2 regions of the Bifidobacterium fermentum genome follow, and region 2 is predicted to be linked to the other one. Evidence: riboswitches for the same ligand, from Rfam matches in the RefSeq annotation. Region 2 holds a riboswitch; the other holds the start of a gene.
The links. A riboswitch is a leader RNA that binds a small molecule or an ion and turns the genes downstream of it on or off. The one in region 2 is predicted to bind thiamine pyrophosphate.

Region 1 (14,772 bases), 130 kb from region 2:
TCAGACATTCGATGATGATGCCCACTCCCCCAGGAGCGTAGCCCTCATACACGATGTCCTCGTAGTTTGCGGCACCGGCCTCTTCACCCGATCCTCGCTTGACGGCTCTGGTGATGTTGTCCGCGGGAACTGACGACTTCTTTGCCTTGACGATTGCATCGTACAAAGTTGGATTGCCGTCAGGATCACCGCCACCTGTGCGTGCCGCTATTTCAATGTTCTTGATGAGCTTGGCGAAGAGCTTGCCTCTTTTGGCGTCGATGGCAGCCTTTTTGTGCTTCGTGGTCGCCCACTTGGAATGCCCTGACATATCGCTCCTGACGATTCGATGGTATAAACGTAACGATTCTAGACATTCTCAGCGACATTCAGCAAATGCCGAGAACCCCACAGCATCGGCCAGGGCTACTGTCCCGACAATGCTCCCGCATACACCTTCAGCACCTGATCGGCGACACTGGACCAATCGTAGTCGAACGCCGTGCATATCCCTTCGGTCGACAGCTCATGGGCTCGTTGGGAATCATCAAGGACACCGCGTATCGCATCGGCGCAATCCATATGGTCCCCCGTATGGAACAGCGATGCGGATCTTCCTTCCTTGGAAATGTCGACGAAGGCCTTCAGATCAGAGGCCACGACTGGACAGCCAGCGGCCATCGCCTCTGCGAGAACGATTCCGAAACTCTCCCCACCGATCTGAGGAGCGACATAGACACTCAGGCTTCTATAGAACCGGGACTTGTCATCATCGGATATCCTGCCAAGGAATTCGACGCGATCCCTCATTCCCGGCTCAATCGTCTCGATGATTTTCCGCCCCTCGGCCTCGCCATCGCCGGCGCAGAGGAAACGCGCGTTCGGATATTGCCTGGCAATGATGCTGCAGGCCTGGATGAAGACGCGGAAGCCCTTGCGCTCCTCTCCCATCCTTCCGAGGAATCCAATCGTGGGACTGTCCTTGTATCCAAGCCAGTCCGGATTGATCGATGCCGACGCGAAGTGGCTGACGTTGATTCCATTGGGAATCACGCTCATCGGTGTCGACGGTCGAAGATAGCGCCTCGCGGTTTCCAGAGCGGAGTCGCTCACGCAGATCGCCGCACGTACGTTCGCCAGGTATGAACGCAGATAGGACTGGCATATTCTCAATGCAAGCGGATACGTGTCGAATGCGGCATGGAAAGTCGCCACATAGGGACAGGGTTCGAAGCCCATCACCAATGGTTTATGGCTCAGACTTGGAACCTCGGGCTCGTGCAGATGCACGATGTCGAAGTGCCCCTGCCTCACCCACTTCCGGGTCAGCACGCCAGCCACGCCGAAATAGCTCAGATGCGCGATGGAGCCGTTATATGGGATGGAGAAGGAGCTGCCGGTCGTGTGAACCCATAGGGGCATGTCGGTGGTTCTCCTGCCAGGGGCAAGCACCTCGACTTCATGCCCTCGCGATATCAGCTCCTTCGCAAAGTCGCGTATGTGGAATTGGACTCCGCCCGGAGTCTCAAATGAATATGGTGAGATGATGCCGATGCGAAGCTTGCGCCCCTGCAACGGATCATTGTCGGCATCCTTGCCCAATGCGTCATTCCCAGTCTTCTCGCCGTGCATTCATTCCCCCTTCCGTGGCTTTCCCCGTATCACACGCCTATTCGATTGCAACGCTAACCGTGCATCTTATCCGAGTCGGTGACCAATGCGCGAATGTCCTGAGGAACGTCATGCAGCCGTGACATATCCAAGTCCTCAATAAAGATGGGCTGCATCATATGCCAATCCTCAGGATGTTCGGCAACTCCCTGGGCCCATAGGTCGACCCATCGCTGCGAGAGGGCATTGACGGCCTGATCGCGCGGCATCTGCAAGAACGGATCGATCTCGATTGGCCCACGTATCTGGCAGACATAGCCGTAGCGCACGCCAGCGGCCTTTCTGCGGGCACCGCTGAGCAATTCACGGTGCATGTTGACCACATACAGCGGCAGGCTCCGCTCCAAGGCGATGCGCGCCGGACCCGGTGCGACGCGTATGACCGAACCGAACGCATGGACGAATTCCCCACGCCGACCGAGGTCACGATCCGCAAGAAGCGGAACGATGCGATGAGACTGCCGAAGCACGGCGACCAATCTTTCCGTCAGATTCTTCTCGCCGGTGAGCAATATGGACATGCCCAAGGATTCGCGTATGTCTATGAATGCCTGCAGCAACTTCTCGTCAGACAGCCGTTCAGCCACGGTTGTGACCGGTGCGATGGCATCATGTGCCCAAAAGCCGGCATAGTCCCAGTTCCCCTGATGGCCCATCGCGAGTGGAGCGGATCCATGGGCGCACAGTCTGCGGATCGAATCGAAGCCATCTCCCGTGCCTCGGATTCGTGCGTGAAGCTGCTCGCCGCTGCGAGCGCCGACGGTCATCGTTTCGGCAAAGTAGGCGAAATACGAGCGCATGGCAAGCAGCGAAAGACGGCGGAGCTGCAATCGCGTGGCCTTGCCGTCTCTCGAGATGAGCACCCTTCTGAGGTTCTTCTCGAGTTGGCAGACCCCGCCTGCATGGAAGAACCATGCCACGGCAGCAACGGCTTGGAATATGGCACGCAGCATCGCCTCAGGCATGTGAGACGCGTACCGGAATGTGAGATTCAGAGCCTTATCGAGCACGATGCATCACTCACCTATGGGCGGGATTCATCGGTCGTGGCTTGCGGCTCATGCTCCGGGACACGACCAGAATGCGCTGGCAGACGGTCACTATACCCAGCACGGCAAGCAGAAGAAGGAAGCATGACATCACCGCGACCGGCAGCCCAGCACCCGTGAGCGCCATGCCGACCAGAATGATCACCAGCCTATCGGATCGAGTGGCAATGCCGTTCTTCGCCTCGAAGCCCTCTGCCTCGGCTCGGGCGCGCGCATATGAGGTGACGAAGGACGTCATGATCGAGAACAATGCCGCGCTCAGGCCAATCATGGTCCAGAACTGGTGAGACCACAGCGATGTCATGGTGGTGGAGAACAAGGTGTTGCTGCCATCCAGGAGTATGCGGAAGTAATAGATGATGAGACCCGTCAGCACAGCCCAATCTGCGATGCGGTCAAGCGTCGAGTCCAGGAACGCTCCGAACTGGGTGCCGCCGCCCGTGAGCGAAGCCACGGACCCATCCAATGAATCGAAGGCCACGAGGATCGCCATCACGATCGCTCCGGCGAGAAGCCATCCCGTGATGCCCGTGACGATGGCCACCAGAACCGTCCCCACGGCTCCTATGACGGTGACCGCATTCGCGGAGACTCCTGCATTGACCAAGGCCTGGGCAATGGGAGCGATGATCCGCTTCCATGGGCGTCGCAAATGTTCGAACATCCTAATCCTCCACGAAGCTTGTTGGAGAGTCGCCCGCAGCAGGCGCAGCCGTCAGGCCTTCTCGCTTGGCAAGCGAGGCGAACACCGGCGCATAGGCGTCTCTCTGATTTGAAAGCAGAATCGGCATCGTGCGCGTCTGGGCGACGATGGGCATGAAGTTCGCGTCGCCGTTCCATCGAGGAACGATGTGCTGGTGCAGGTGCGATGCTATTCCCGCACCTGCGACATCGCCCTGATTGATGCCGAGATTCCATCCATCCGGCTTCGAAACCACGCTCATCACCTTCATTGCAACGGTGCTTGCCTTCTCGAATTCGAACAGCTCGTCATCGCTCAGATCTGTCAGAAGGCTGATATGACGGTATGGGCACACCATGACGTGGCCGGCGTTGTACGGGTAGAGATTCATGATGACGAACACATGAGTGCCACGCCAGACGATCAATCCATCCTGGTCGCTTTTAGTCGGTGCAATGCAGAATGGGCATTCGTCGCTTTTCGGAGGCGTCTGCTTGTCGTTCGACAGCACGTATGACATGCGTTGCGGAGTCCACAGACGTTGAAATCCGTCCTCCTGAGGTGGAAAATCACGCGGATCGTCCACCTCAGTCTCAGGATTCGGCCGAGACTGCCTGCCATCGACCTGCTCAGCCATGCCGCCCTCGCTCACTGCTCTGCCGTCACGGCGGCAGAGCCATTGGAATTCACGTCATCCTCTGCCTTCGCGATGCTTCGTGTGAAATCATCCGCCGAATTTACCTGGGAGCGAGACTTGATGATGCTCTCGATGTCGGCAATCGCATCGTCAACCGGAATGCCATTGAGCTGACTTCCGTCCCGGAATCTGAAGCTCACCGCATTGTTGGCAGCATCTTCCCCACCGGCGATGAGGATGAAGGGGACCTTGGACTTGGAAGCGTTACGAATCTTCTTGCCGAATCGGTCGTCGGAACGATCCACCTCGCAACGCACAAGCCTGTCGCTGAGTCGATCGACGATCTTCTGCAGGTATCCGTCGAACTCCTCGGCGACTGGAATGGCCTCGACCTGGACGGGAGCGAGCCATGCCGGGAATGCACCCGCATAGTGCTCAAGCAGAATGGCGAAGAAGCGCTCGATGGAGCCGAAGAGTGCACGGTGAATCATCACTGGACGCTGATGCGTGCCGTCGGCGGCGACATATTCGAGCTTGAAGCGCTCGGGAAGGTTGAAGTCAAGCTGAATCGTCGAAACCTGCCAGGTTCTGCCGATCGCATCGCGTGCCTGGACCGAGATCTTCGGTCCATAGAATGCTGCGCCACCTGGATCGTCGACGAGTTCGAGGCCCGAATCCTTCGCCACGTCGGCAAGGGTCGCGGTCGCCTCTTCCCAGACCTCGTCCGAACCGACGAACTTGTGGGGATCCTTGGTGGAAAGCTCCAGATAGAAGTCGTTGAGACCGAAGTCCTTGAGCAAGCCCAGAACGAAGTTCAGGAGGCTCTTCAGCTCATCCTTCATCTGCTCGCGGGTGCAATAGATATGAGAATCGTCCTGAGTAAGCCCACGAACGCGGGTCAGGCCATGGACGACGCCGGACTTCTCGTAGCGATACACCGTGCCGAATTCAAACAGACGCAGCGGCAGTTCACGGTAGGAGCGCTGACGGGACTTGAAGATCAGGTTGTGCATGGGGCAGTTCATGGGCTTGAGATAGTAGTCGAAGCCCTGCTTGGTGACGTTGCCGTCAGCATCCTTTTCCTCATCGAGGTGCATGGGCGGATACATGCCGTCCTTGTACCACTGCAGATGGCCGGAAATCTCGTACAGATGCCCCTTGGTGATGTGCGGTGTCTGCACGAAGGAATAGTGATGCTTGCGATGCTGCTCGCGCGAATAGTCTTCCATCGCATTGATGACCGCTGCACCCTTGGGATGGAACACCGGCAGCCCTGGTCCGATTTCGTCCGGGAAGGAGAACAGGTCCATCTCTGCACCGAGCTTGCGGTGATCGCGCTTGGCAGCCTCTTCCATGCGGTTCATATAGGCCTTGAGCTCGTCCTTGTTTGGCCATGCCGTGCCATAGATGCGCTGCAGCATCGGATTCTTCTCGTCGCCGCGCCAATATGCCGCTGCGGTGCGGAGAAGCTTGAAGGACTTGATGAAGCGCGTGTTTGGCAGGTGTGGGCCCTTGCACAGGTCTTTCCATACGACCTTGCCGTCACGGTCAATGTTGTCGTACATGCTCAGTTCGCCGGTCGACACCTCGGTTTGAGCGTCGCTGTCGATTTCAGCTTCCTTGACGCCAATCAATTCCAGCTTGTATGGCTGGTCCTTCTCTTCCTCACGAGCTTCGTCCTCGGTGACGACGCGACGCTCAAAGCGCTGCGAGGACTTGATGATGCGGTGCATTTCCTTGTCGATGGCCTTCAGGTCTTCCGGTGTGAAGGGCTTTTCGACGTCGAAGTCGTAATAGAATCCGTCATCTATGACCGGTCCGATGCCAAGCTTGGCATCTGGACGGATGATCTGAACTGCCTGAGCCATGACATGGGTGCATGAGTGACGCATGATGGCAATGCCGTCCACGCTGTCGAGCGCAATGGGTTCAACTGTGTCGCCATCGTGCAGGGACGCATACAGGTCCTTGGGAGTGCCATTGATCTTCACGGCAATGATGTTCTTGTCATCTGCAAAGAGATCCACGCCAGTCTGAGTGCTTTCCACCTCCTTCGCTTCGCCGTCGAGTGAAATGGAGATGGTCGACTGTGCCATGATGCCGTCCTTGCTATCAGGGGCCCGCGTTACAAGGTGCAGGCCTGGACTGTGTGTGCGCACCCGGGTTTCGAATGCGCGATATTTGACAAGCGCCACCATATGTTGTGACGGCGACAAGGTACAGACCGCCGCTGGGCATCGAACAGGTTCATCTTTCCATCTGTATCGCAAAGCCAGTCCATGCTAGAATTGCGGGGATCGAAGACGCCAATCAGCTGGCATCTTCAGGGTGTCATCGACGACACGGCAGTATTTGAGGAGGGCTCCATGAAATCCGTTTATGTTACTGGTCCAGACATCAACTCCTGGAAGGAAATTCCACAACCATCCCCTTCGAGGCATGAGGTTCTTCTGAAGATGAAGGCGTGCGGGATATGCGGTTCGGATGCATTTTATACGCATATCGGAGGCATACCTCCACGTCAGGGCGCCACTCCCCTTGGCCATGAACCGGCAGCGGAGGTCGCTGAAATTGGCTCAGGCGTGAAGGGCATCGAGGTGGGAGACCATGTCGTCATAGACACGATGGCCTTCACCGATGGGCTCCTCGGCTCCGGCGGCGCCCAAGGTGCCTTGAGCGAATACGTGCTAGTGAAGGACTTCGAACCTGGAAAGCAGCTGCGTGTCATCGACAGAGCCGTTCCCTGGAAGGTCGCGGCTCTGAACGAGCCGATGGCAGTGGCGCTGCATGCGGTGAATCGCACGCATCCCAAGCCAGGCAACAAGGTGGTGATATTCGGTGCCGGGCCCATCGGCCTGGGTGCCTTGATGGGATATCGCCGCGAGGGAGCGTCCCACATCGTCGTCGTGGACGTGCAGCGGAATCGCCTGGACAAGGCTCTTGCCATGGGCGCCGATGCGGTCGTCAACTCGATGGAGGAAGATCTCGCAGAGCGTCTGGTTGAGCTTCAAGGTGACGGCTCGACCGCGCATGTGCGTGGCGTTCACCCTGGAACCGACATCTATCTTGATGCAGCAGGGGTTCCTTCCGTGCCCCAGTCCGTGGTGAAGCTGGCAAAGCATGGATCGACCTTCGGCATCGTCGCGGTTCACAAAAAGCCTGTCGAACTCGACTTCAGCACCGTGCTCGCCTCTGAGCTCACGATTGCCTGGTCCATGGGATACCCGAACGAAATCTTTGAAGTGACCGACGACATCATCGACAACTGGGATCAATACGCCAAGATCATCAGCCATACCTTCCCCTTCGAGAAGGCCTTGGATGCCCTTGAGACCGCGAAGACGCCCGGTACCGCCGAGAAGGTCGTCGTCACCTTCGACTGACGCTGCATGCTGCCATCGCCAGCTCGCCACCCCGCCCTGTCACGGCAGACGGAAGGTTGTGAGCTGGTGATATTTTTATGCCCTGACACGGGGTGCCGGATGTCCGGCTGAGAAAGACCCGTTGAACCTGATGCAGATAATGCTGACGAAGGGATGTCTTCATGCATATGGCCGTTCGTGCCGCACGCCATCGGATTGCCCTTCCTCAACCCGGCAATGCCGCTCAGGCCGAAACCATTGAAATCAGCCATGTTGTCAGTCATGCCTGGCTGATCCGAGGAAGGAACAGGGAATATGACGACTGCTTACGAGACATGCAAGTCAGCATGCAGCGAGGAATGGGATGCTGCGGTGAATCATCGATTCAACCGTGAGCTTGTCTCAGACACGCTCGACGACAAGGTTCTGAGGAAGTATCTGATTCAGGACTGGCAGTATACCGACGGATTCTATTCGCTGCTTGGGCAGGCGGTCGCATCGGCCGACCGGCTTGAATCGAAGATACGTCTGGGCAGGCAGCTTGGATTCATCGCCAATGATGAGGACAGTTATTTTCGCGACCGCTTCCGTCAGTTCAAGGTGACCCCAGCCGAGCTTGACAGGCCCACGCTCACGCCATCATCGGTGGGAATGGCCCGACTCTACGCCGACACTGTGGATACCCGAAGGTATGCGAACATACTTGCGGTGCTCTGCGTCGCAGAATCGCTGTATCTCGAATGGGCGCAGCGTTTGACGGACCAGGGCAGGGTTCTGCCACGCAAGGAGCAGAACCTCGGTTGGGTCAGGGTCCATCGGGAGGCTGGGTTCATCGAATGGGTTGACTTCCTGATCGATGAGCTGAACCGCGTCGGCGACCCGGACGACCACGCGCTGTCTGCCCGCTTCGCGAAGGCCACCCACTGGGAACTGGAATTTCTCAACGACGCGTACCGCTGATCGAAGGCAATCGCGCGGCTCAGAGGGTGAGCATCAATGTTTTTGGCACTTCCTCAGGTATCCAGGACGAAACGCGACGGGATTCCATGGTGAATACGCCACTTTTTGGTGTTCTGCCAAGCCAGATCGAGGACTCATATCTTCAACAGTGCCAAAAACTTAGCTGCATCGCAGAATTGGGCGCTATCATCTCGAAGCATGGTTCATGAATTCGCCTCAGGCACCGACATCAGTTCGATCGCCGATGCTGTCCGACAGATATTCCACACGATCTGGACTGCATCGCTTACCCCAGTACCCGCGCCGGACCAGCGTCTGTTCACGCTGCTGCTGCTCTTCTCGATTCTGGCTATCGTCATCTCTCCGGTGTGGAGCATCACCCGCAACGCGATAACCATCGCGCACGAAGGCGGCCATGCCGTCGCCGCGCTCATCTCGGGAAGGAGACTGAACTACATTCAGCTGCATTCCGACACTTCCGGCGTTACGGTCAGTTCGGGAAAGTCCTCGGGATTCGGGTACGCGCTCACCTGCTTCGCAGGATATGCGTCCCCCTCTCTGATCGGCATCCTCTGCGCCTGGCTCACCACCGCTGGGTATGTGACCGGAGCACTATGGATTCTGGTGCTGCTTCTGCTGCTGATGCTCACCCGCATCCGAAATGGATACGGGATTGTGGCGGTCGTGGCATCGATTGCCATCGTCGCCGGAATCTCCTGGGGAGCGGAAGCCGAGATCCGCTCAAGCGCCGCATACCTTCTCTCATGGTTCATGCTGCTAGGCGGCATCCGCCCTCTGATCGAACTGCAATCCATGCGTTTCAGAGGTCAGGGGCAGGGATCCGATGCCGACCAGATATCACGCACGACGGGCATTCCCGGACTTCTGTGGATCATTGTCTGGGCACTGTGGAATCTGCTGTTCCTCTGGATCGGCGCAACGTGGATGACGCAATCCTTCGGCGGCATCCACGCCGTCTGGGCCTCGCTGCTCAGCCTGATTACTGGCCTTCGCTAGCGGTGCGCACTATGAAGCATCGGCGGAGCTGACGGCGATGCACCGGTAACGGGGCACCGGTCATGGGCACTCGGTTTGGGCATCGGTCATGGGGCACTTGGTTTGTGCACTGATTGTTTGGCACAGAGTCTTCGTCACACCTGTGGATGGCCTGCATATCAGGCATTGAGCATCGTCATGCATTGGTGCGCAGTGGCAGCAGACCCCTGTCACTTGACGCTCGACGCTCGACGCTCGATTCTCGACGCGATGAGTGTCGCATCGGACACCCGGATTGCACGCGCACATTTGCATCTGGACACCGCAGACGCCGGAAATCGGCGTGTTCAGTCGGCTAATTTCAAGTTTTGGGGACTTGCCGAAGTATAAAGCCCCGAGAATGGCGTGATGCCAACCGCAGTTGCAACGATTTGACCATGTTCTACTTCGGCAAGTCCCCAAAACTTGAAAACCGGCCCAGATGAGGGACACGAGAACGCGCAAGATGACACGACGGCCATATGACAGTACGACACAGCCCTCATAGCCGCGAGGGCCTCACAGGACAAAGAAAAAAGGCATATTGATTCATGACGTGAATCCGATGAATCGGCAATCGATCAAGGATGGAAACAGGAATGAAACGACTGCGAAGCAAGATTGAAACAGTGATGATGCAGCGAGTGAATCGGGTGGGCGATGCAGGAATCGAACCTGCGACCCCTTCGGTGTGAACGAAGTGCGCTAGCCGCTGCGCCAATCGCCCGAACTCTAGAAAGACTTTCCGATGAAAGCCTGCACAACAGCAGCGAGGTTCACGAGCAGTGAACCTCAACCGTGGGCGATACTGGGATCGAACCAGTGACCCCTTCCGTGTCAGGGAAGTGCGCTACCTCTGCGCCAACCGCCCAATCATTCTCTCGAATGCGAGGTGGGTACGAGAGTCGAACTCGTCTAAACGGCTTTGCAGGCCGCTGCCTAACCGCTTGGCTAACCCACCGTGACAGGTCTAACTGCTCGGACCTCGAGCGGGCAACGGGACTCGAACCCGCGCTCTCGACCTTGGCAAGGTCGCGCTTTACCAACTAAGCTATGCCCGCATACTTAGGAAACCGTTGATTGGAACAGCTCCAAGCACGATTGACTACTATATCTAACTATTCGGCTTTGCGCAAATTGCGTGTCGTGCATGCCTCGAAAACCAGCATTCGCAGCATAAATCGGCGGTGCTTGGAGTGTTGCGCCGCATGCTTTCGACGCCCTACCGATATCTTGCTTTCGGCAAAAATCCAAGCTGACCCCGATTCACGTTACTGTAGGTCATGTGAGTGAAGAAACATTCCAAACCAGACGCGTCCTCGTATCGGCATTCGAGGGGTGGAACGATGCCTGTCAGGCTGCTTCGAACGTGGTCCGCCACCTTATCGACACCTATGACTCGAACGAGGTTGCCCGCATCAGCTGTGACGGCTTCTATGACTACCAGACCACTCGTCCGATGATGTGCTTCGTTCAGGGCAACGGTCGAATCGTGTGGCCGGAAACCACCTTCTATGAAATCCACATCGACGATGCCCACACGATTCTGGCCGAAATGGGCCCAGAACCGAATTACCGCTGGATGGAATACTGCCATCAGAATCTTCATATCGCCGAGGAATACGACGTCGACCATGTCATAACGCTTGGGTCCATGTTCGCGGACTGTCCGCATACACGTGCTCTGCCCATTGATGTCTACTCCGGAGACTGCAACTGTGGCGGGGTCGACGACCACTGCGGTCCGGTCGGCATCACCACCGTGCTTGATTCCATCGCGAAGGATCACGGCTTCGAAACCGATTCCGTATGGGTTTCGGTGCCTCAGTACCTTGGCAGCGATGAATGCGCACAGGGAACCCTGCAGCTCCTGCACAAGCTCTCTCAGCTCCTCGGCGTCAAGCTCAGCGAAGGGGATCTGCCTACGAAAGGCAAGCAATGGAAAGCACAGGCCTCCATGCTCCTCAGCTGCAACGACGACCTGGCAGACTATGTGAAGCGTCTCGAACGGCAGGTCGACACCAAGACCCTTGCGGCAGAGAGCGATGAGATGACCAGCGATGAGGCGAAGGAGCTCATTGCCGAGGCAGAGGCGTTCCTGCAGCGCGAGCAGGGGCGCAATCCGCGCAACGGCAAGAATGGCCACGACCATCCTGATTCAGAGGCTGGCAACGCGCTTCCAGAATAATTCGGCAGTGCAATCCTTGCGCTAACAGGTCCGAGCGGGTTCGTGCGCGGTGGTTTTGCACATACTGCCTCGAATGCAGTGCTGAACTTCCACGACGAAGTGCGAAGCGACCACAGCCCGCTCGCAGCCTTCGCTATATCGTGCTCGATTCGAGCAACTCCCGGGCATGGCGCAGCGAAGTGGTGGATTCGCTTCCAGCGAGCATCCGAGCGATCTCATGCTCTCGTGACTCGCCTTCGACCTTGTTGACGATTGTCTCGATGCGAGCGCCGCCTTCGACGGCTGAATCGGCAACGGAACTTTTGCTGACGGTGTATTGGGTCTGCGCCCATGATGCGACCTGGGCAAGATGCGTCACCACAATCACCTGAGCCCTGCGCGACAGCGTCGCAAGACGCTTCCCAAGTTCGACGGCCGCCTTGCCGCCAACGCCGGCATCGACCTCGTCAAAGATGAAGACCATTCCATCGGGCTGAGATGTCTCAGAAGACGACGTCAGGGATTCAGTATGCTCCGATTTAGCATGCCCAGGTTCAGCATGGTCCGATTCAGCATGCCCAGATTCAGCATGCTCTCCCAGGTTCTCAGAAGCCTTGGGATCCCCGGAATCTCTGGATTCAGGCGATCCGGAAGGAGCCCTTCCGACCATAGACAGCTCCAATGCCAGCATGAGTCGGCTCAATTCACCGCCCGAGGCGCTTTTTCCCATGGGCAGTCCGGGCGATCCGGGAAAAGGCGTGAACACGAATTCGATGTCGTCGCAACCGTGAGAGTCCAGACCAGCTTCGAGGGTTTCCGAGGACACATGCGTGGAAGCATCCTTCGGCTTGTGATCCGGAGCATCACTGCGAGGCTGCAGTCGAGACGTGACCTTGATCTCAAGGCGGGACCCCTGCATTGCCAATGATGCAAGCTCGGCACTCACATGCGCTCCGAGCTTCACGGCGGCATGCGTGCGCGATTGCGACAGCCGCGCAGCTGCGGCGGCAAGCTGGTTCAACACTTCGATTCGTCTTTCCTTGAGCTCGGCGACATGCTCAGGCGAGGCTTCCAGGTCTTCCAGCTCAAGCTGCGCCCTGTCCCGCCATCGCATCACTTCCCCGATGTCGGTGCCCCAATGCTGCACCAGGTCGTTCAGCGTGTGGATGCGTGAGTTGATGGCATCCAGGTCGCCATCCTCGTCGTCCCCATCGAGCTGCCCTGCCAGGCTGAACACGATGTCGGAAAGTTCCTCATCCACCGATTGCAGCCGCTTCACGATCTCGTCGAAGGCAGCGGGAACGCCGATATCCTCCAAGGCTCGTATCGCTGCATGGATTTTCACGATGGCGTCGGGCTGGTCCTCGTCCACGCCAATCTGCGAAGCGTCGAGCGAAGACAGCGCATCGTTCACCCCCTGGATGATGGTCGCAGCATTCTCTATGCGTTCGCGCCGTGACCTGAGCTCCTCGAGCTCACCAGACTTCGGAGAGGCAGCATCGATCTTGGCGATGGATTCACGCAGATAGTCAGCGCGATCGTTCGCCGATTCCTGTTGCCGTGTCAAGGCGCTCAAGCGCCCGTCCAAGTCTTGCAATGAGCCCCAGAGTGCGCTGTAGCGATCTTTCAATTCCTCGTTCTGGGCATAGCGGTCAAGCATTTCCCGTTGCCGTGCCGTGGATGCGAGTCTCATCTGATCCGACTGTCCATGAATGGTGACCAGTTCCATGCCCACGTCATGAAGCAGCGACCGTGGCACCGTATGACCATTGAGAATCGCACGTGAACGTCTCTGCGCGGGCAACGAGCGAGTCAGGAAAAGCTCCCCATCCTCAGCCTCCACCCCCGCGCTCAGCGCGATGGAGGACGCCTCGGACCCCTCGGCAACATGAAAGATGCCCTGTGCCCATACATCCCGATCCGACGAATCGGTGCGCCCCGTCTGGGCACTTGCCCCGGATATCAGACGTATGGCATCCAGAAGCATGGATTTTCCGGCACCGGTCTCGCCAGTGATCGCAGTCATTCCAGCGCCAAAGCCGAGATTCGCGTGACGTATCGGACCAAGATTGCGGATTTCCAGCTCCTCAAGCATTGGCGTCCCCATCCGTGGCATCCTGCACTGGACGATCATAAGATGCCTTGGCACTTGAATCGACTGAGCCGAGAATCGTCTCGGCGCCCTCTGGTCTGCGGGACTGTTCATAGCTCATGTTCCCGAACTGCCCTTCATAATGGCGGCTTTCGCGCCACCCTATCACGGGCAGGCTGAATTTGGTCACAAGTCGCTTGGTGAACGACGTGCCCGAGAGACGTGCCAGCCGCAGCCTGTCTCGCGACTCGCGGACCAGGACGCGAGAACCCTTGGGAACCCAGCGCTGCCGACGTCCGTCACAGCAGATCCAACCGTCTGAGGTCGATTCGTCAAGGACGTCAAAGGTAAAGGTCGAACTTGAACCGATGATCAATGGTCTTGCAAACAGCGCGTGCGCGGCCAGAGGCACCATCTGCAGTGCCTGGACGTCAGGCCATACGATGGGACCGCCGGCAGAGAAGGCGTAGGCCGTCGATCCCGTCGGCGTCGCGACTATCACCCCGTCGCATCCGAATGAACTCATCTCGACGTCATTGACCCGGATGCTGAGCTCAACCATCTTGCCTCGATCGGAACGCTCGAGTGTCATGTCGTTCAGTGCCCAGTCGGTGATCGGCTGCTTGGATTCGGGCAGCCACACATCCACGTGAGCCACCATCCTCGCGTCGATCGAATAGTCGCGATCGGCGATCTTGCCAATCGCCTCGCTCATCTGGAAGCTCTCGAATTCCGCCAGGAACCCGACATGCCCAAGGTTGATGCCGACTATAGGCACGTTCGTGCATTTCACCAACTCAGCAGCGCCGAGCATCGTACCATCGCCACCGAGAACCACGACTATCTCGGTATCGTCGTCGACGACTCGAGGTTGCGCCCCATAGGCGGGAGCCTCCAGATTATCGATGACCTTGACCGTGAAACCGGATTCCTGGAGATGCTCCACCGCCTCGCTGACGACATTGCCGCTCGAACGAATGCGCCGATGGGTGACGACCACAGCCTTGCGTCGAATCATAGATCCATGTTCCTTCCCCAAGCAGATGGCGCCGCTTCCGGCAATCTTCCTGTTCTGCAAGCAATCCTAATCTCACCCGCAGAAAGTTGGGGCCGTTGGCTAAAAATCAACGATCGCATT
Region 2 (14,772 bases):
AATCTTCTGCCGACAAGCGCATCCGGTACGGGAAGAATCCTGTTCGCTGCCTCAGGATCATTCATTGCCGTCATCAGCATCGGCCGTCCGACCACTCATTCTCCAAGGAACACCGATGCTTACCAGCACGACCATGCCCACTCCGGCACACATCAGAAAGATGTCAGCGACATTGCCGACCGACCAGCCATAATCAAGAAAATCGACGACCTTGCCGTTGAGCACTCCATCCGCATAGGCCACCCGATCGATCAGATTGCCGGCGGCACCGGAAAATGCCATTCCGAGAACGACTATCCAAGCCATCGATGTCGCACGGCAGGCAATCGCTGCGATCACGATGCATGCGACGATCGCAAGGACTGAAATCACCCATGTCGAGTTTGAGCCAAAGCCAAGCGACGCTCCCGGATTCCTGAGAAGGCGGAGCGACAGCAGGTGCGGAATCACCGTTCGAGACTCGGTGAGTGACAGGTATCTGAGCGCCAGCAGCTTGCTGACACGATCGAGAACGAGACCGAGAAGCGCCACGCAAGAGAAAACGGCCACGCTTCTGCGCGGCCGTTGTGCAGCAATTCTCGAAGGAGCATTGCCGTTAGCTGTCACTTATCTTCGCCCTTGTCTGAACCAATGCCATCGAAGGAATCAGTGTTGGACACCTGAGACACAAGCTGACCGAGGAAGGACTTGAGACGACTGCGATATTCAGTCTCGAACTGCTTGAGACCCTGGATATTGCCTTCGATGACCTTCGACTGCGCGACAAGCTTGTCCTTGACGTCCGCCGAGTATTGATCGGCCGCAGAACGGGTGTTGCGATCGTATGCCTGTGCCTTCTGATGGACCTCGACCTCATAGGTGTCGGCCTCGGCACGCTTGTTCTTCGAATACGTATCGGCATCCTGGCGCGTCTTGCCTGAATATGCGTCAGCCTCCGTGCGAACGCGATCGGAATAGCCATCGGCCTCGTCGTGGACGCGCTTTGAATAGTTGTCGGCATCGGCATGGGTGCGGTTCATATAGGAATCGCCCTGGGCGATCAAGTCATCATGCTTGGCCTGACCATCGGCAACAAGCTCGGCACCCTTGGCCTTGCCCTTGTCAACGTATTGATCGTGCAGCTGCATCGCAAGCGTGAGCATGGCCGTCGCGCGCTCTGGCTCGGAATTCGCATCCGCACCGGCTCCAGCAATCTTCTTCAGGCTGCCAGTCTCGGTCGAAGGCTCCATCTTGGAAACCTGCTGACGAAGCTGCTCCTCACGCTGCTTGGACTCATCAAGCTGATGTGACAGGGTGTCGTTCTTCGTGGCGAAGTCACGGGCGCTCTGCTGGACCTGGAAGAGCTGCTGCTTGCTCTGCCCGAGCTGCTGCGCGAGCTCTTCTCCCTTGGTTCTGAACTGATCGCGTTCCTTGCTCACTGCCGCGAGCTGATCGTTCAGCGCCTGCGTGTTATTGCCCTTGGCCGCCTGGGCCGTGAGCTGGTCGATCTGGGAATTCAGCTGGTCGACCTGCTGCTTCAGCTGATCGTTCTGCTGACTCAGAGCCTGCACCTGCTGCTGCGCCTCGTTGAGTTCGCGGGAGCTGTCCTGGGCGGCGGAACCTTGCTTTTCAGCCTGTTCATCCTTGAGTTGCTTGTTCTCTGTCTGCAGAGCCTCGAGCTGATTCGTCAAGTCGGAAATCTTGGTGTTCAGGCTCGTCACATCAGGACTGAGTGATTGCGTCGATGCACCACCTTGAACTGCCTTCTGTCCGAGAGCCTCAACGGTCTCAGTTACCTGATCGAGGAAGTCGTCCACCTCGTCAACGTCATACCCTTCCTTAAACCTCACGGTCTGGAAGATATGCTCTCTAATGTCCTTTGGCGTCAAAAGAGCCATTAATGTCCCACCTCGCTTCAAGCAACATGCTTTGCATTCTTGGTATCAAATCAAGACTTTAGCACGTAGCTGAGTCTTGTGTCCTTCAAGCGACCGCAACACGCTAGATAAGCACTTGCAAAACGACAAGAACGAAGTATAGAACCATGAAACTCATGTCAAGCTGTATGGCACCAAGCGACAGAGGAGGTATGAATCGTCTGAGCCAGCGCAGCGGCGGATCCGTAAGACGATAGACGATGCCTATCAGTGAGGCGACCACGCCTCTCGGATACCACCGTGGAGCAAGGATCCGAGACCAGTCGAGGATCATCCGAGCAAACAGAATCATCAGATACGCGCTGATTGCCCAGTGGAGTATTGCAAAAATCAACGAAACGAGCATGACGCTCACACTAGCAGACAACGCCTGACCGCAAGCTGGGCGTTGTCTTCGAACATTCAGTCCGAGAACAGGTCATGGGAAGCGGAGCTTGGCTTGGGGTCCTCGACCTTGATGTTGACCTGGGCCGGGCTCAGCAGGAACACACGTGGCGTCACCCTCTCGATCGAGCCACGGACTCCGAATACGACACCTGCGGAAAAGTCGACGATCCTATAGGCGACCGCCTCGGTGACGTTGGATAGATTGAGCACGACTGGCACACCGTCGCGCAGCGCCCGCCCCACAAGCTGTGCATCCTCGTAGGACTTCGGCAGGATGGTCGTTATTCGGCTGATTCTCGTCGAGAAATCACCATGGTTGCGCAATGGCACGGAATTCGAGGGTTCCTGGGACATGGGAGTAACCGACCGATCGCTGTCGAAATCCGAGACGGCATTGTCATCCTGCGCCGAATCGATGTCCGCATCCTCATCCACAACGTCTGCCATACCGAGGTATGACATGGCATTCTTCATGAAATTCGCCATTTTAGCCCCTTACCCAATCAGCGAAGAAAATCAGGAATATCGAGATCCCCGGAATCAGATGAATTCTCGGACTCCGTGGAACCATAGTCATCGTGCCTTAGCTCCGCAGCAACGTTGCGTTGGGCCGGAGCCTCCTCCACTCGCACGACGCGATGTTCGGAAGTCTGGTCGGAGGCGGCAGCCTCTGTCTGCTCATCGCTCGACTTATGAATCGGCGTCAGCGGAGGAACGATGGGCTGCTTGCTGCCTTCTGCCTTATGCTGAGGCTGGTGCGCTGCGTGAGCGCCATCTTCATCATTCTTGGAATTCGCGTCGAAGCCAGCAGCGATGACGGTGACTCTGACCTCGTCGCCATATGCGTCATCAAGCGCAAGGCCCCAGATGATCTGCGCCTCGGGGTGAATGGCATTCTGCACCAGCTGAACGGCGGCGGATGCCTCCTGCATGCTCAAATCCGTTGGACCTGCAATGTTGATCAAAGCCCCGTGGGCCCCTTCGATGCTCTCCTCAAGCAAAGGCGAGCTTATTGCGATTTCAGCGGCCTGAGTTGCCCTATCCTCACCCCGGGCTGCCCCAATGCCAAACAGTGCGGTTCCTGAATCCTTGAGTATCGCGGTGACATCCGAGAAATCAACGTGGATGTAGGAATTCATCGTGATCAGATCCGTGATGCCCTGAACGCCGGCGAGCAATGCCGTGTCGGCGGTCTTGAAGGCATCCATGACGCTTACCGTTCGGTCAGAAAGATCAAGAAGCCGATCGTTGGGAATGACGATGAGGGCATCGACCTCATTGCGGAGATTGTCGATGCCGGTTTCGGCCGAAGAGGCACGACGCGGCCCTTCGAAGGAGAACGGGCGGGTGACCACCGCTATCGTCAATGCACCGAGCTGACGCGCGCTTCTTGCGACGAGAGGACTTGCACCGGTTCCGGTGCCACCGCCCTCGCCCGCCGTGACGAACACCATGTCGGAAGCCTTCAAGGCCTCCTCTATGTCAGATTGGTGATCCTGCGCAGCCTTCGCGCCTCGTTCGGGATCGGCACCGGCGCCCAGGCCACGACTGGAATTGTCCGACAACGAGATCTTGACATCCGCGTCTGAACGCAGCAGATCCTTGGCATCGGTATTCACAGCAACGAATTCAACGTTCTGCAGTCCTTCGGCAATCATTCGGTTGACTGCATTGCCACCTGCACCACCAACACCGACGACCTTGATGTTGGTTTTGTCGTTGAAATTGTCAATCTGGGCAATCTCGCTCACAGTAAGCTCCTGTTCTCACGCTTTGTTCCAACTCTATCGCAGTTCATACCCTTAACAAGCGCTATTTCGGGCGTGTATCGTTGTTTTTTTGAAATCAGCAACAATCCCCCCTAGGTCACTCCAGACTAGTCGGTAGTTGCTCTCCATGACAACATTGCGGAAAAAATGGCTGTGTCGAAGCATGACGGAACGCCATGGAATCTCTTCAGCACGCCTTTCCTCACCCATGCGGGCATCCCGCGAGCCGCATCATGACGATCGGGTCATTGCAGGAGCGAGACAGAACGAGGCCGTCAGAACGATGGGTGGCTATCCAACCCAGAAGGCATGCCCACACCCATAGCGACCCCTTCGCTAATATGAAGCATCCATGGGATCGTCCCCGAAAAGCTGCTTGCGTGCCTCAGGCGGCATTGTCCTGGAATCCAACCACCCGTATGGCAGATGAACCTTTCGCGCGTATCTGACACGGCCACGAGGCTTGTCTGCTATCTCCATCGGGAATGGTGTGTCCGCATCGAATCGAGCGACCTTCGCATCCACGTCTGCAACGCTTTCGCATTCCATGAATGCGCGACGAGCCTCGCCGCCGACGGGAAAGCCCTTGAGATACCAAGCCACATGCTTGCGAAGATCGTGAACCGCCATCTTCTCATCACCGTCATAGAACTCGGTGAGAAGTCTGGCATGTCTGGCGATGATTTCACCGATCTGGCCCAGCGTCGGGTTGACACGCTCGGAAGAACCGTTGAGCGCGTTGGCTATGTCTGCGAAAAGCCATGGCCTGCCCTGGCATCCACGACCCACGGCGACGCCGGCGCAGCCTGTCTGGCTCATCATTTCGAGAGCGTCCTCCGCCGTCCATATATCACCGTTCCCGAATACCGGGATGCTCAATTCCTCCGCCAGCTGTGCGATTCGATTCCAGTCGGAATGACCGCCATAGTATTCCGCGGTCGTTCTCGCATGGAGCGTTACTGCGGCGCAGCCTTCCTCCTGAGCGATATGGCCGGCTTCAAGAAATGTCTCATGCTCATGATCGATGCCGACCCTGATCTTGGCCGTGACGGGAATGCCCGCCGGCTCGCACACGCCAACGACTCGATGAATCAGTTCCGCAAAGACATCCAGCTTCCATGGCAGGGCTGAGCCACCGCCGTGACGAGTGACCTTGGGAGCAGGGCACCCGAAATTCAGGTCGACGTGATCGGCCATATCGCCGTCAGCGACCATCGCCGCAGCCTGACGCGTTATATCCGGATTGACGCCATAAAGCTGAAGAGAACGTGGATGTTCACTGGGAGCGAAACGACAGAGCCTGAATGCCTTCGGATTCCTTGCAACCAGCGCGCGTGCGGTGATCATCTCGGCGACGTAGAGACCGTGTGGACCGAATTGTTCGCACAGCACCCGGAATGGCCAATTGGTGACCCCGGCCATAGGTGACAGCATGACAGGCGTCTCGATGTGCAGCTTCCCCAGATTGACGCCATCGAAGCGTCTATCCCTACTCGACGGAAGCGCCGACTGAGTTCCTTCGAACGCTTGCGCTTCTTGGATCCGCTGCCCGCCCTGAACCGATGATCTCTGTCGAGGAGAATCGGAAGACTCCAACGCCTCTGCAGACACGGAAGTCTCAGCAGCCACGGAAACCTCAGCAGATACAGAAGCGTCGGCGTCCTGAACCTTCAGCCCATCACGACCCTGAACATCCCCGGTATCCATATCGCCTCTCAATCAGCGTCACATCGTCTTGGCGAACGCCCATCTAGACGTCCCCTTCGCGGCGTTGTCAACGCTCAGTAGCTTCCGCCTGCCTCAGCGACCTTCACGGGTGCCGATTCATCGATTCCCTGCTCCTGCGAAACGTCCACCGAGCCATCCGCAGCGGTCGAGCCAGTGATGCTCGCCGGGCCTTCGGGATATCGCACGCGCCTCTCCTGAATGCGAGCGCGCACATACTCCTCGACCTTGTCAAGCGCGACGCGTTCCTGCTTCATCGTGTCACGATCACGGATTGTCACGGCTTGGTCATTAGGCGTATCGAAGTCGACGGTGATGCACAGCGGCGTGCCGATTTCGTCTTCGCGACGGTAACGACGGCCGATTGCACCCGACTCGTCATAGTCGATCATCCATTCGTTCTGCCGCAGGTCACCTGCGAGATTATGTGCGATGGACTGCAGCTCGGGCTTCTTGGAAAGGGGCAGGACGGCGGCCTTCACAGGAGCGAGTCGTGGATCGAGACGCAACACCGTACGACGGTCGACTCCTCCCTTGGTGTTCGGAGCCTCGTCGACATCATATGCATCCACCAGGAATGCCATCAGGGATCGAGTCAGACCAGCGGCCGGCTCGATGACGAACGGCGTGTATTTCTGTCCCGATGCCTGATCGAAGTAGCTCAGATCCTCACCCGAATGCTTTGCATGGGCACCAAGATCGAAATCGGTTCGATTGGCAACGCCCTCGAGCTCACCCCACTGCGAGCCTTGGAATCCAAAGCGGTATTCGATGTCGACGGTTCGCTTCGCATAATGCGCGAGCTTCTCCTTCGGATGTTCGTAGTGACGCAGGTTCTCTGCCTTGACACCCAGATCGGTATACCAGCGCGTGCGGGTATCAATCCAGTATTGATGCCAGTCCTCGTCTGTTCCCGGCTGAACGAAGAACTCCATTTCCATCTGTTCGAATTCACGGGTCCTGAATATGAAGTTGCCCGGGGTGATCTCGTTACGGAAGCTCTTGCCCATGTTGGCGATTCCGAATGGGGGCTTTGAGCGCGAGGAACCCATCACATTCTTGAAATCGACGAAAATGCCCTGCGCCGTCTCCGGTCGCAGATAATGAAGGCTGCTGTCATCCTGAACCGGTCCGAGGTGGGTCTGCAGCATCATGTTGAAGTCGCGAGGCTCCGTCCAGTTTCCCTTGGTTCCGCAGTCGGGGCACGGAATGTCCTTCAATCCGTCCTTCGGCTCATGACCGTGCTTCTCGAAGTATGCCTCCTCCAAGGTATCGGCGCGATGACGCTTGTGGCAAGACAAGCACTCGATCAGGGGATCATTGAATACCGAGACATGACCTGAGGCAACCCATACTTCGGTGGGAAGAATGATCGAGGTATCGACGCCGACCACATCGCCGCGGGTGATGACCATGGAACGCCACCATTCGCGCTTGATGTTGTCCTTGAGCGCAACCCCGAGCGGCCCGTAATCCCATGCGGAACGCGTACCGCCATAGATTTCCCCAGCCGGAAACACAAAGCCACGACGCTTCGCCAAAGACACCACTGCATCAAGTCTGGATTCTGACACGGAACACCTCTTGTTGGATTTCACCGGGATTTGAACGAGTTCAAGATTATAGCCACCGCATGACACACCCATCGCATGTCACATGCGGAATCGTGAGGCCTGTCGCCCGTGATTCGGGGGGAATTGCGTGAAGGGCCGTACGTGACGGACAGCACGAACCTTCATCCTTGACCTGGATGCGGGCTGCGCGGCAACGGGAGCCACATGTCTGCGTTGTCATTTATCGTGAAAAAGTCGTGCAGGGGAACTCGCAGCGAGTTGAGAAGGTACAAACCTGACCCTTGGAACCTGTTGGTTAAGACCATCGTAGGGAGGCATGCAATGACCGAATCATTGCCAATCACATCATCCAAAGCAGCATCGCCCTCTTCGGGGCGTCAGGCGTTCCGACCCATGTCACCGGACAGTCCAATCCGCGAGAGGATCAGAGAGGCCTGCGCGATGGTTCGGCAGAAGACTCCTCTGGCCCAGTCCTTCACGAACTTCGTGACGATGAACCTCGTCGCCAACGCGCAGCTTGCAGCAGGTGGCAGTGCGGCGATGAGCTTCCTTCCGGACGACATAGTCGATATCGATGACATATCAGGCGCGAGCTACATCAATGTAGGAACGCTGCTTCCCTCGTATAGGGAGACACTTGAAAAGATCGCACAGGTCTTCTTCGAAAGGCAGTCCCTGTGGGTCCTCGACCCTGTCGCCGCAGGGCTTGGAGCCACGAGAACGGCGATCCTCAGGTCATTTGCGAACTATCCGCCGACGATAGTGCGCGCAAACGCCTCTGAGACAATCGCGCTCTGTGGCATATGGGGCATCAGCCTGGGCCCTGACTCACATGGCGGGATGAATCGTCCAGCCGGTGTCGAGACGGTCGATGACGTCGACAGCGCAATGCCCTATGCAATCGAGCTCGCACGCTATCTGCGCGCCCACAACTCGACGCACACGGCTGCCGTCGCCGTGTCAGGAGAGTGCGATCTGATCACTGACGGGGAACGGAGCTTCAGACTTCCCGGCGGCGATGCGATGATGACGAAGATCACCGGTGCCGGCTGCTCCCTGGGAGGCGTCACCGCAAGCTACCTTGCGGTTTCCGATCCTCTTATCGCAGCGACTGCGGCCTCGCTGCACTATAATCGCGCTTCCGAAAAGGCAGGCGCCGTCGCGAAGGGACCGGGCAGCTTCCAAGCGGAATTCCTGGATGCATTGTGGCAGACCCAGCCGGACGAAATCTGTGCCAGTGACATCATCGAGTCGCGCTGAATCGTGCGTCGATGCTGGGAGTACGCGATTGCTTGACATTGAGCGTCAAATCGAGATATGAACCCAGATCGCACATGACAGCCCGAAATATGCATTCAATACGCATTCAAGAAGATCAGGAGGTAGCAAATGGAAGGTGCAGAGGAATCTGAGCATTTCCAATCATTGCGTGACTCACTCGACATCTCGGCTTATCTGGTGATAGGACCCGAGAACACCAAGGGCCGAGATGTCGCTGCAATCGTAGGGGACGCTCTGTTGGGAGGCATCACGTGCGTGCAGCTGAGGGCAAAGCATTCCGACGCGTCACAGATAGTCGCTCTTGCCCGTCAGATCGCGGATGTCATCAGCCGTGCAGGAAAAAGCGACAGCGTCGCCTTTGTCATTGACGACCGCGTCGATGTCGTCTGGCAATGCCGTTGCATGGGAATCAAGGTCGATGGCGTCCATGTCGGGCAGACCGACATGGACGTACGCTATTGCAGAAGACTGCTGGGACCGAACGCGGTCATTGGCCTTTCCGCAGCGACAGACAGGCTTGTGGACTTGGTGAATGAGCTTCCTTCAGGAATCATCGACTATGTCGGAGCGGGTCCAGTCCATCCATCGGCAAGCAAGCCGGATTGCGGTGTCGACGCCGATGGTCAGATGCATGTCCTGGCAGTTCAGGGCATTGCAAGGCTTGCGGAAATCAGCAGATATCCCGTTGTCGCGGGAGGAGGAGTCACCGTCGCCGACATTCCAGCGCTCGCCCAGACCAAGGCCGCAGGGTGGTTCGTGATCTCAGCCATCGCCGGGGCGGATGACCCTCGCCTGGCAGCGGAAAAGCTGGTCCGCGCATGGGATTCAGCCCGCCGCAGGTAATCATTCAATCCGTGCAACAAACCATTCGAACCATGAGGAGTCTCACATGACTGAAGCAACGACAGCAACGACCACATCAGCAGATGGCACCGAGAAGGACGGTGCACGAGGCAAGGGAAGCTACATCAATACCGTGGCGGCCCTGTCGATCGCCCCGAGCGGCGTAGGCGATGAGCTATCACAATACGTCGCTCAGGCAGTCGACGTCATTCGCGATTCCGGCCTTCCCAACGAAACCAACGCCATGTTCACCAACATCGAAGGCGACCTTGACGATGTGCTCAAGGTCGTGCGTGACGCAACCCTGAAACTGGCCGGACAGGGCTACCGCACCGGTGTGGTGCTCAAACTCGATATCCGCCCCGGGTTCGAGGGACAGATCCACAGAAAGGCCGAGCTCGTGGATGAGATTCTGAGAAAATAGTCCACATCCTCAACGAGGTTTTCATGCCCTGACAGGCTCTCCCAAGCAGGAACGGGGACTGTCAGGCAGGCATGGGGTCAGTCTGGCAAACTCCCAGGACCGGTTTCCAGACCGTTCATGTCGAGCCGTCCTGAATCGCCATGCGACTTGGAAACATGGGCTTGGAAATCAGTGTCTCGGAGCGCTGTCATCCTGAAAACCTGCTATGGCCCAGTCCCTACTTCACTCCTCCGAAGCGACGATCACGATGCACGTAATCGTTGATCGCCCGCCACAGAACGTCGCGCCCACAATCGGGAAACAATTCGGGCACGAAGTCGAGCTCTGAATAGGCGGCCTCCCAGGGAAGGAAATTGCTGGTCCGCTGCTCGCCAGAGGTTCGTATCACCAGATCGCAGTCAGGAATGTCAGGATTATAGAGGTGCTCCGCAATCATCTTCTCGGTGACGCGATTCCCCTTGATCCTTCCACTGGCAATCTCCCGGGCTATTTCGGTCGCAGCGTCGGCTATCTCTGCCCGTCCTCCATAGTTGATGCAGAACACAACGTCTATGACCTTGTTGTTCTTGGTCTGCTCCATCGCATCCTCAAGCTCGTCGATCACGGACTTCCACAGCTTCGGCCTTCTCCCCGACCATCGAACGCGCACTCCCCATGCATTCATCTGAGAGACGCGGCGGTGAATGATGTCACGCGAGAACCCCATCAGAAAACGCACCTCGCTCGGCGAGCGCTTCCAGTTTTCAGTGGAGAAGGTATAGAGACTCAGATATCGCACACCGGCCTCGATCGCTCCTGCAATGATGTCAAAGACGACGGGTTCTGCCGCCTGATGCCCGTCGGTCCTTACCAGACCTCGCTTTTTCGCCCATCGACCGTTGCCGTCCATGATGACGCCGACATGACGGGGCACCTGCTTCTTGGGGAAGTCAGGAATCCTTGAGGGCTGGGAAAAGGGTGCCGCTGGCACATCCAGGGACTTGTAGTCGACGTGATCGAAAGTCATACATTCGAATCTAACAACCGCAGTGAACGAATTGGGCGTTCAAGGTAGTATTCTCCCCATTCCTCGACAAGTTCATCTACCTTGGGAGTCAGCATGTGCGCGTCGAGCAGCCTCCAGTCCCCAGCAACCAGCCCATTGAGCTGGGAAATGGCTTGATCGTCGACCGCCCGCGCATCGGGGGTGCGATCCGCCGAGCACATCATTCCGCCCATGCGCACAGAGAAATATGCAAGATTCTCTCGCCTTCCACAGACCACGCATGAGTCAAGCCTGGGGCTCCACCCAGCAAGCGCAAGCGCACGCATGACATACGATTCACCGGTGGCCTTGGGATCATGCCTATGATTTGCCATTGAGGCCAGAGCAGATACCAGCAGCACGTATTGGTCGCCCGAAGGCTCACGCTCGGCACTGACTATCTTGTCGACGGACTCGACGATCACTCCGGCATTCATGTAGGCATCGTAGTCTGCACAAATCGGATCGGCATACGTCGCGATGCTCACCGCCTGGGATATGACATCCAGGCTTCGGCCCTGCGCGATGAGCACATCGGCACGCATGAACGGTTCCAGTCTCGCGCCAAATCTGGAGCGGGTGCGGCGCACACCCTTCGCCACCGCGCGCACCTTTCCATGCATCTTGGTAAAGATGGTTATGATGCGATCAGCCTCGCCGAGCTTGACGGTCTTAAGAATCACGCCTTCATCGCGATAGGTTGCCATGAACCGTTCCAGTCTCCTCCCTGTGCCCGATGAATCCACACTTCGACAAGAAGCACGTCCGCACACCTGCACATCCGCACATCTGGAAACCACTCTAATAGATGAACAGGCCCCAGAAGGCAAACAATAGCAATACGCAGAACATGGCAATCGTGGTATTGACGAACAGTGCCTTGCCGAAGCGCGTATAGGCGATGACCGGCTGCACCTCGCTCTTGGATGCGCCTGGTGGCTTCGCCCTCGTCTGTCGATGTCCGATTAATCCGCGAATCAAGGCCATCGTCGGCATCCTGAGCAGTCCTCGCATCGAAGCAACCTCGATGAGGCGGGCAAATACCCGTGACCATGCCCAGACCACAAGCGTCGAAACGATCTGAATGACAGGCCAGCTCCAATAGATCATTCCGGCTGTTGCGGGAGCGCCTCCCCAGACAAGCTTCACCACGGCATACACCACCTGTGCAAGGCCGGAGAAGAACAGCACGAGAGTCGCCAGGGTGGTTCCGGTTATGAGGACGAGTATCTCTCCAAATCCGTGGGTGAACCCAAGCACATGACCGGAATCCCGTCGAATGAGCGCTCTGGTCTTGCGGACCAAGGCAACGATCCACATCAGCATCGTCGCAAGGATGAAAATCAGTGAGGCCGCATGGATCACGAGCATGTACACGGTGAGGGTCGGACGGGAGCGCAAATCGAACGGCACCGCAATGGATTGCTTGATGGTCGCTCCGGTCACCAGCTGTGTGGTCTGCTTGAGATCATGCGTGATTCCGACAGCCCAGTCAACCATGTCGTTCTCATACGAATCGACGAGAGGCGTATTGGTCTGGGCCTCGTCTCCCAGCCGCAGCACATGGTTGGCAAGCGGATAGTTGCGGATGGTCACGTTCCAGTTGTCTGCCTCATGCGCGAGCTTCATGATGGTCTGGGCGCCGTCGACCTGAGCCGTCATCACATCCTTCGATCCGTATGCCACAAAGGTTGGAATGGCGTATGCCGCAGGCTTCAGCGTATCGATGTCGAGATTATGCAGGCCGAAAAGGTCGAGGTCGGCGCTGAAGAGGCGTCTGACTATGGATTGATACCCTGGGTTGGCTCCGACCATGGCAAAGTCCTGAGCCGCAAGGAATCCTAGGGAATGACGTGGAGAATGCACCATAGGGCTCAGAAGAATCTGGAAGGCGACCTTATGGTCACTCTGCAGCAGGTAGGAGCTGATCCATGTGCTCTCGCTCGTTGCATATATCCCGACGGTGGATGAATCGACGTTCTCGAGCTCCCTCAGGTAATCTATGACCTGATCGTATGCCTTCGCCGATGCCGGGTAATCACGATTGGCGTCGGATGTGTTCCATACTGGCTTGTCAATCACAGCAGAGACGAAGCCTGCCGAGCTGAGATCCGATGCGACGTCTCCAAAGGAATCCTCCGCCGTGCCATATCCCGCTCCATGCATGAAAACGACGCCGGGAAGCTTGCCGGATGCCCCCTTGGGTTCTCTGATCAGTATGTGGATGTGCTGGGTATCTCCGGTCGACTTCTGTTTCACGTCAATGGTCGCATGACGCTCTGTGATGGAATAGGTGCCCCTTTTGGCAAGGGTGACCTTGCTGGGGTTAGCGAATTTGACCGAGGTGTCGGAGTCCACCGTCTCGATGCTCTGATCGATGGGATCGTTGTTCCAAGGAACCGCAGTCGCATTGGAAACCGAAGACAAAAGCGCTATCAGAATGACGAAAATGGGGAGACTCAAGGTCAGACGTTTGGACCAGCTCCACGCTTGTGGGCTCTCCTCAGTTTGATCTTTGCTTGACACGGAGCTCATTGTATATGCTCATGCCGAATTCGGGCTGAAAAGACGAAAATGAGCGTTGCCGGTGACTGTGATCAGACCGTCATCGGCAGCGCTCTCGAAGAGGGTTTGGGCTCGGACACCCAATCACACTTCCATCGCTCGAACTAGTCGTTATCCGAAGAGATGTCCTTCTCGGAAGCGCCCTGTGAGGAACCGGTGGAGGCATCGCCAGCGCCCGATTGCGATTCCTTCGAAGCGGTGGAGTCCGAGGAATCAGTCGTGGGGAAAGCCAAATCAGGAATATCCAGATCGACTTTCGGGAACGACGTGCTGTCGAGCATCGAATTCAATGATGCCAGATACTGATCCGTGTCCTGTATCGAGTCGAGGTTGTCAGAGAACGATGTCTGAGCGTTTCGGTCAACTGAATCGGAACGAGCGTCAGATGCGTCTGAACGAGATGCCGGAACCGATGCACTCCTTGGTGCGAAGGCCTGCGTCTCTTGATTCTCTGAGCTTGTGGAACTGCCGGATGTCGCGGAGGCAAGAGGAGAATTCGTCTGAATCGTTCCGCGGTCCAAGCTGGTTGCAGCGCCTTGGCCTTCGATACCATTCGAACGGTCATCGTCGTTTTTCCCGGAACCTGCCTGCACATTGCCGTTATCCCCGAATGACATGTTCTGCGTCATCGTCGAGTTCCTATCGGATGCCTTGCCATGTCCCCAAAAGTCGAATGTGGATGGCGCCGTCGAGGGTTCCTGAGGAGTTTCGACGGTGGTCTCGGCATTGGCATGGCCTGTCGCCGAATGCCGTGCGTGAGGGTAGTTGACGATGCCCTCATTCGCCTGCTGAGGCACATATTCCGTTCTGGATTGCGACCGATCCGACAGTGCAGAGTCCGAGTCTGACGGTTTCTGAGACTGCGCTGGCAGTGACACCGTATGCGACGTCTGGTCATCAGCCTCGCTTCCGGCCTGATTGAATACCGCCTGCTCCTCACGATGCAGATTCCTGAAGTCCGCACGTCCGTCATTGTTCGCATGAGATGCTACGGCAGATGAGTCGTTCCCCGAATAGGCTTCGTTCGCATACGAGTCCGCGGTGTCCGATGCATTGGCCAAGCCGCCGGCATATCTGGCACGGTTTGCAATTCTGGATGATGGCGCCTGAACCGAGGCGCCGTTCTCGTCAAACAGAGGTCGAATGGTCTCCGTTGACTGTCCCACCTCGTTGGTCTCGGCATCATTCGTTTGAGGCCTGGCGAAAGGCGAGCGCGAGTTCATCTGCGAGGATGAAGGGGCAGCGGGCTCAGCGACCGACTCGG

Region 1: it holds a riboswitch for thiamine pyrophosphate, as region 2 does, so the genes downstream of both, QN062_RS02625 (TenA family protein) here and QN062_RS03135 (hydroxyethylthiazole kinase) in region 2, are expected to answer to the same signal.

Annotation. Positions count from the first base shown of each region.
Region 1 covers NZ_CP129683.1:644,549-659,320, forward strand. Annotated here, with positions in the region: gene QN062_RS02590 (YebC/PmpR family DNA-binding transcriptional regulator) at 1-310, opposite strand, end outside; gene QN062_RS02595 (glycosyltransferase family 4 protein) at 406-1,611, opposite strand; gene QN062_RS02600 (phosphatidylinositol mannoside acyltransferase) at 1,665-2,660, opposite strand; gene QN062_RS02605 (CDP-alcohol phosphatidyltransferase family protein) at 2,671-3,363, opposite strand; gene QN062_RS02610 (HIT domain-containing protein) at 3,365-4,018, opposite strand; gene thrS (threonine--tRNA ligase) at 4,030-6,114, opposite strand; gene QN062_RS02620 (zinc-binding dehydrogenase) at 6,385-7,401, shown strand; TPP riboswitch at 7,480-7,572, shown strand; gene QN062_RS02625 (TenA family protein) at 7,696-8,340, shown strand; gene QN062_RS02630 (M50 family metallopeptidase) at 8,539-9,357, shown strand; tRNA gene QN062_RS02635 (tRNA-Val) at 10,030-10,102, opposite strand; tRNA gene QN062_RS02640 (tRNA-Val) at 10,175-10,246, opposite strand; tRNA gene QN062_RS02645 (tRNA-Cys) at 10,266-10,336, opposite strand; tRNA gene QN062_RS02650 (tRNA-Gly) at 10,364-10,436, opposite strand; gene QN062_RS02655 (PAC2 family protein) at 10,661-11,563, shown strand; gene QN062_RS02660 (DNA repair protein RecN) at 11,697-13,637, opposite strand; gene QN062_RS02665 (NAD kinase) at 13,630-14,652, opposite strand.
Region 2 covers NZ_CP129683.1:777,249-792,020, forward strand. Annotated here, with positions in the region: gene QN062_RS03095 (RluA family pseudouridine synthase) at 1-65, opposite strand, end outside; gene QN062_RS03100 (signal peptidase II) at 58-549, opposite strand; gene QN062_RS03105 (DivIVA domain-containing protein) at 603-1,877, opposite strand; gene QN062_RS03110 (YggT family protein) at 1,981-2,262, opposite strand; gene QN062_RS03115 (cell division protein SepF) at 2,319-2,789, opposite strand; gene ftsZ (cell division protein FtsZ) at 2,807-4,054, opposite strand; gene dusB (tRNA dihydrouridine synthase DusB) at 4,409-5,506, opposite strand; gene QN062_RS03130 (glycine--tRNA ligase) at 5,854-7,371, opposite strand; TPP riboswitch at 7,602-7,702, shown strand; gene QN062_RS03135 (hydroxyethylthiazole kinase) at 7,693-8,631, shown strand; gene QN062_RS03140 (thiamine phosphate synthase) at 8,761-9,495, shown strand; gene QN062_RS03145 (MTH1187 family thiamine-binding protein) at 9,542-9,919, shown strand; gene QN062_RS03150 (isoprenyl transferase) at 10,137-10,925, opposite strand; gene recO (DNA repair protein RecO) at 10,922-11,650, opposite strand; gene QN062_RS03160 (alpha/beta hydrolase family protein) at 11,745-13,478, opposite strand; gene QN062_RS03165 (DivIVA domain-containing protein) at 13,613-14,772, opposite strand, start outside.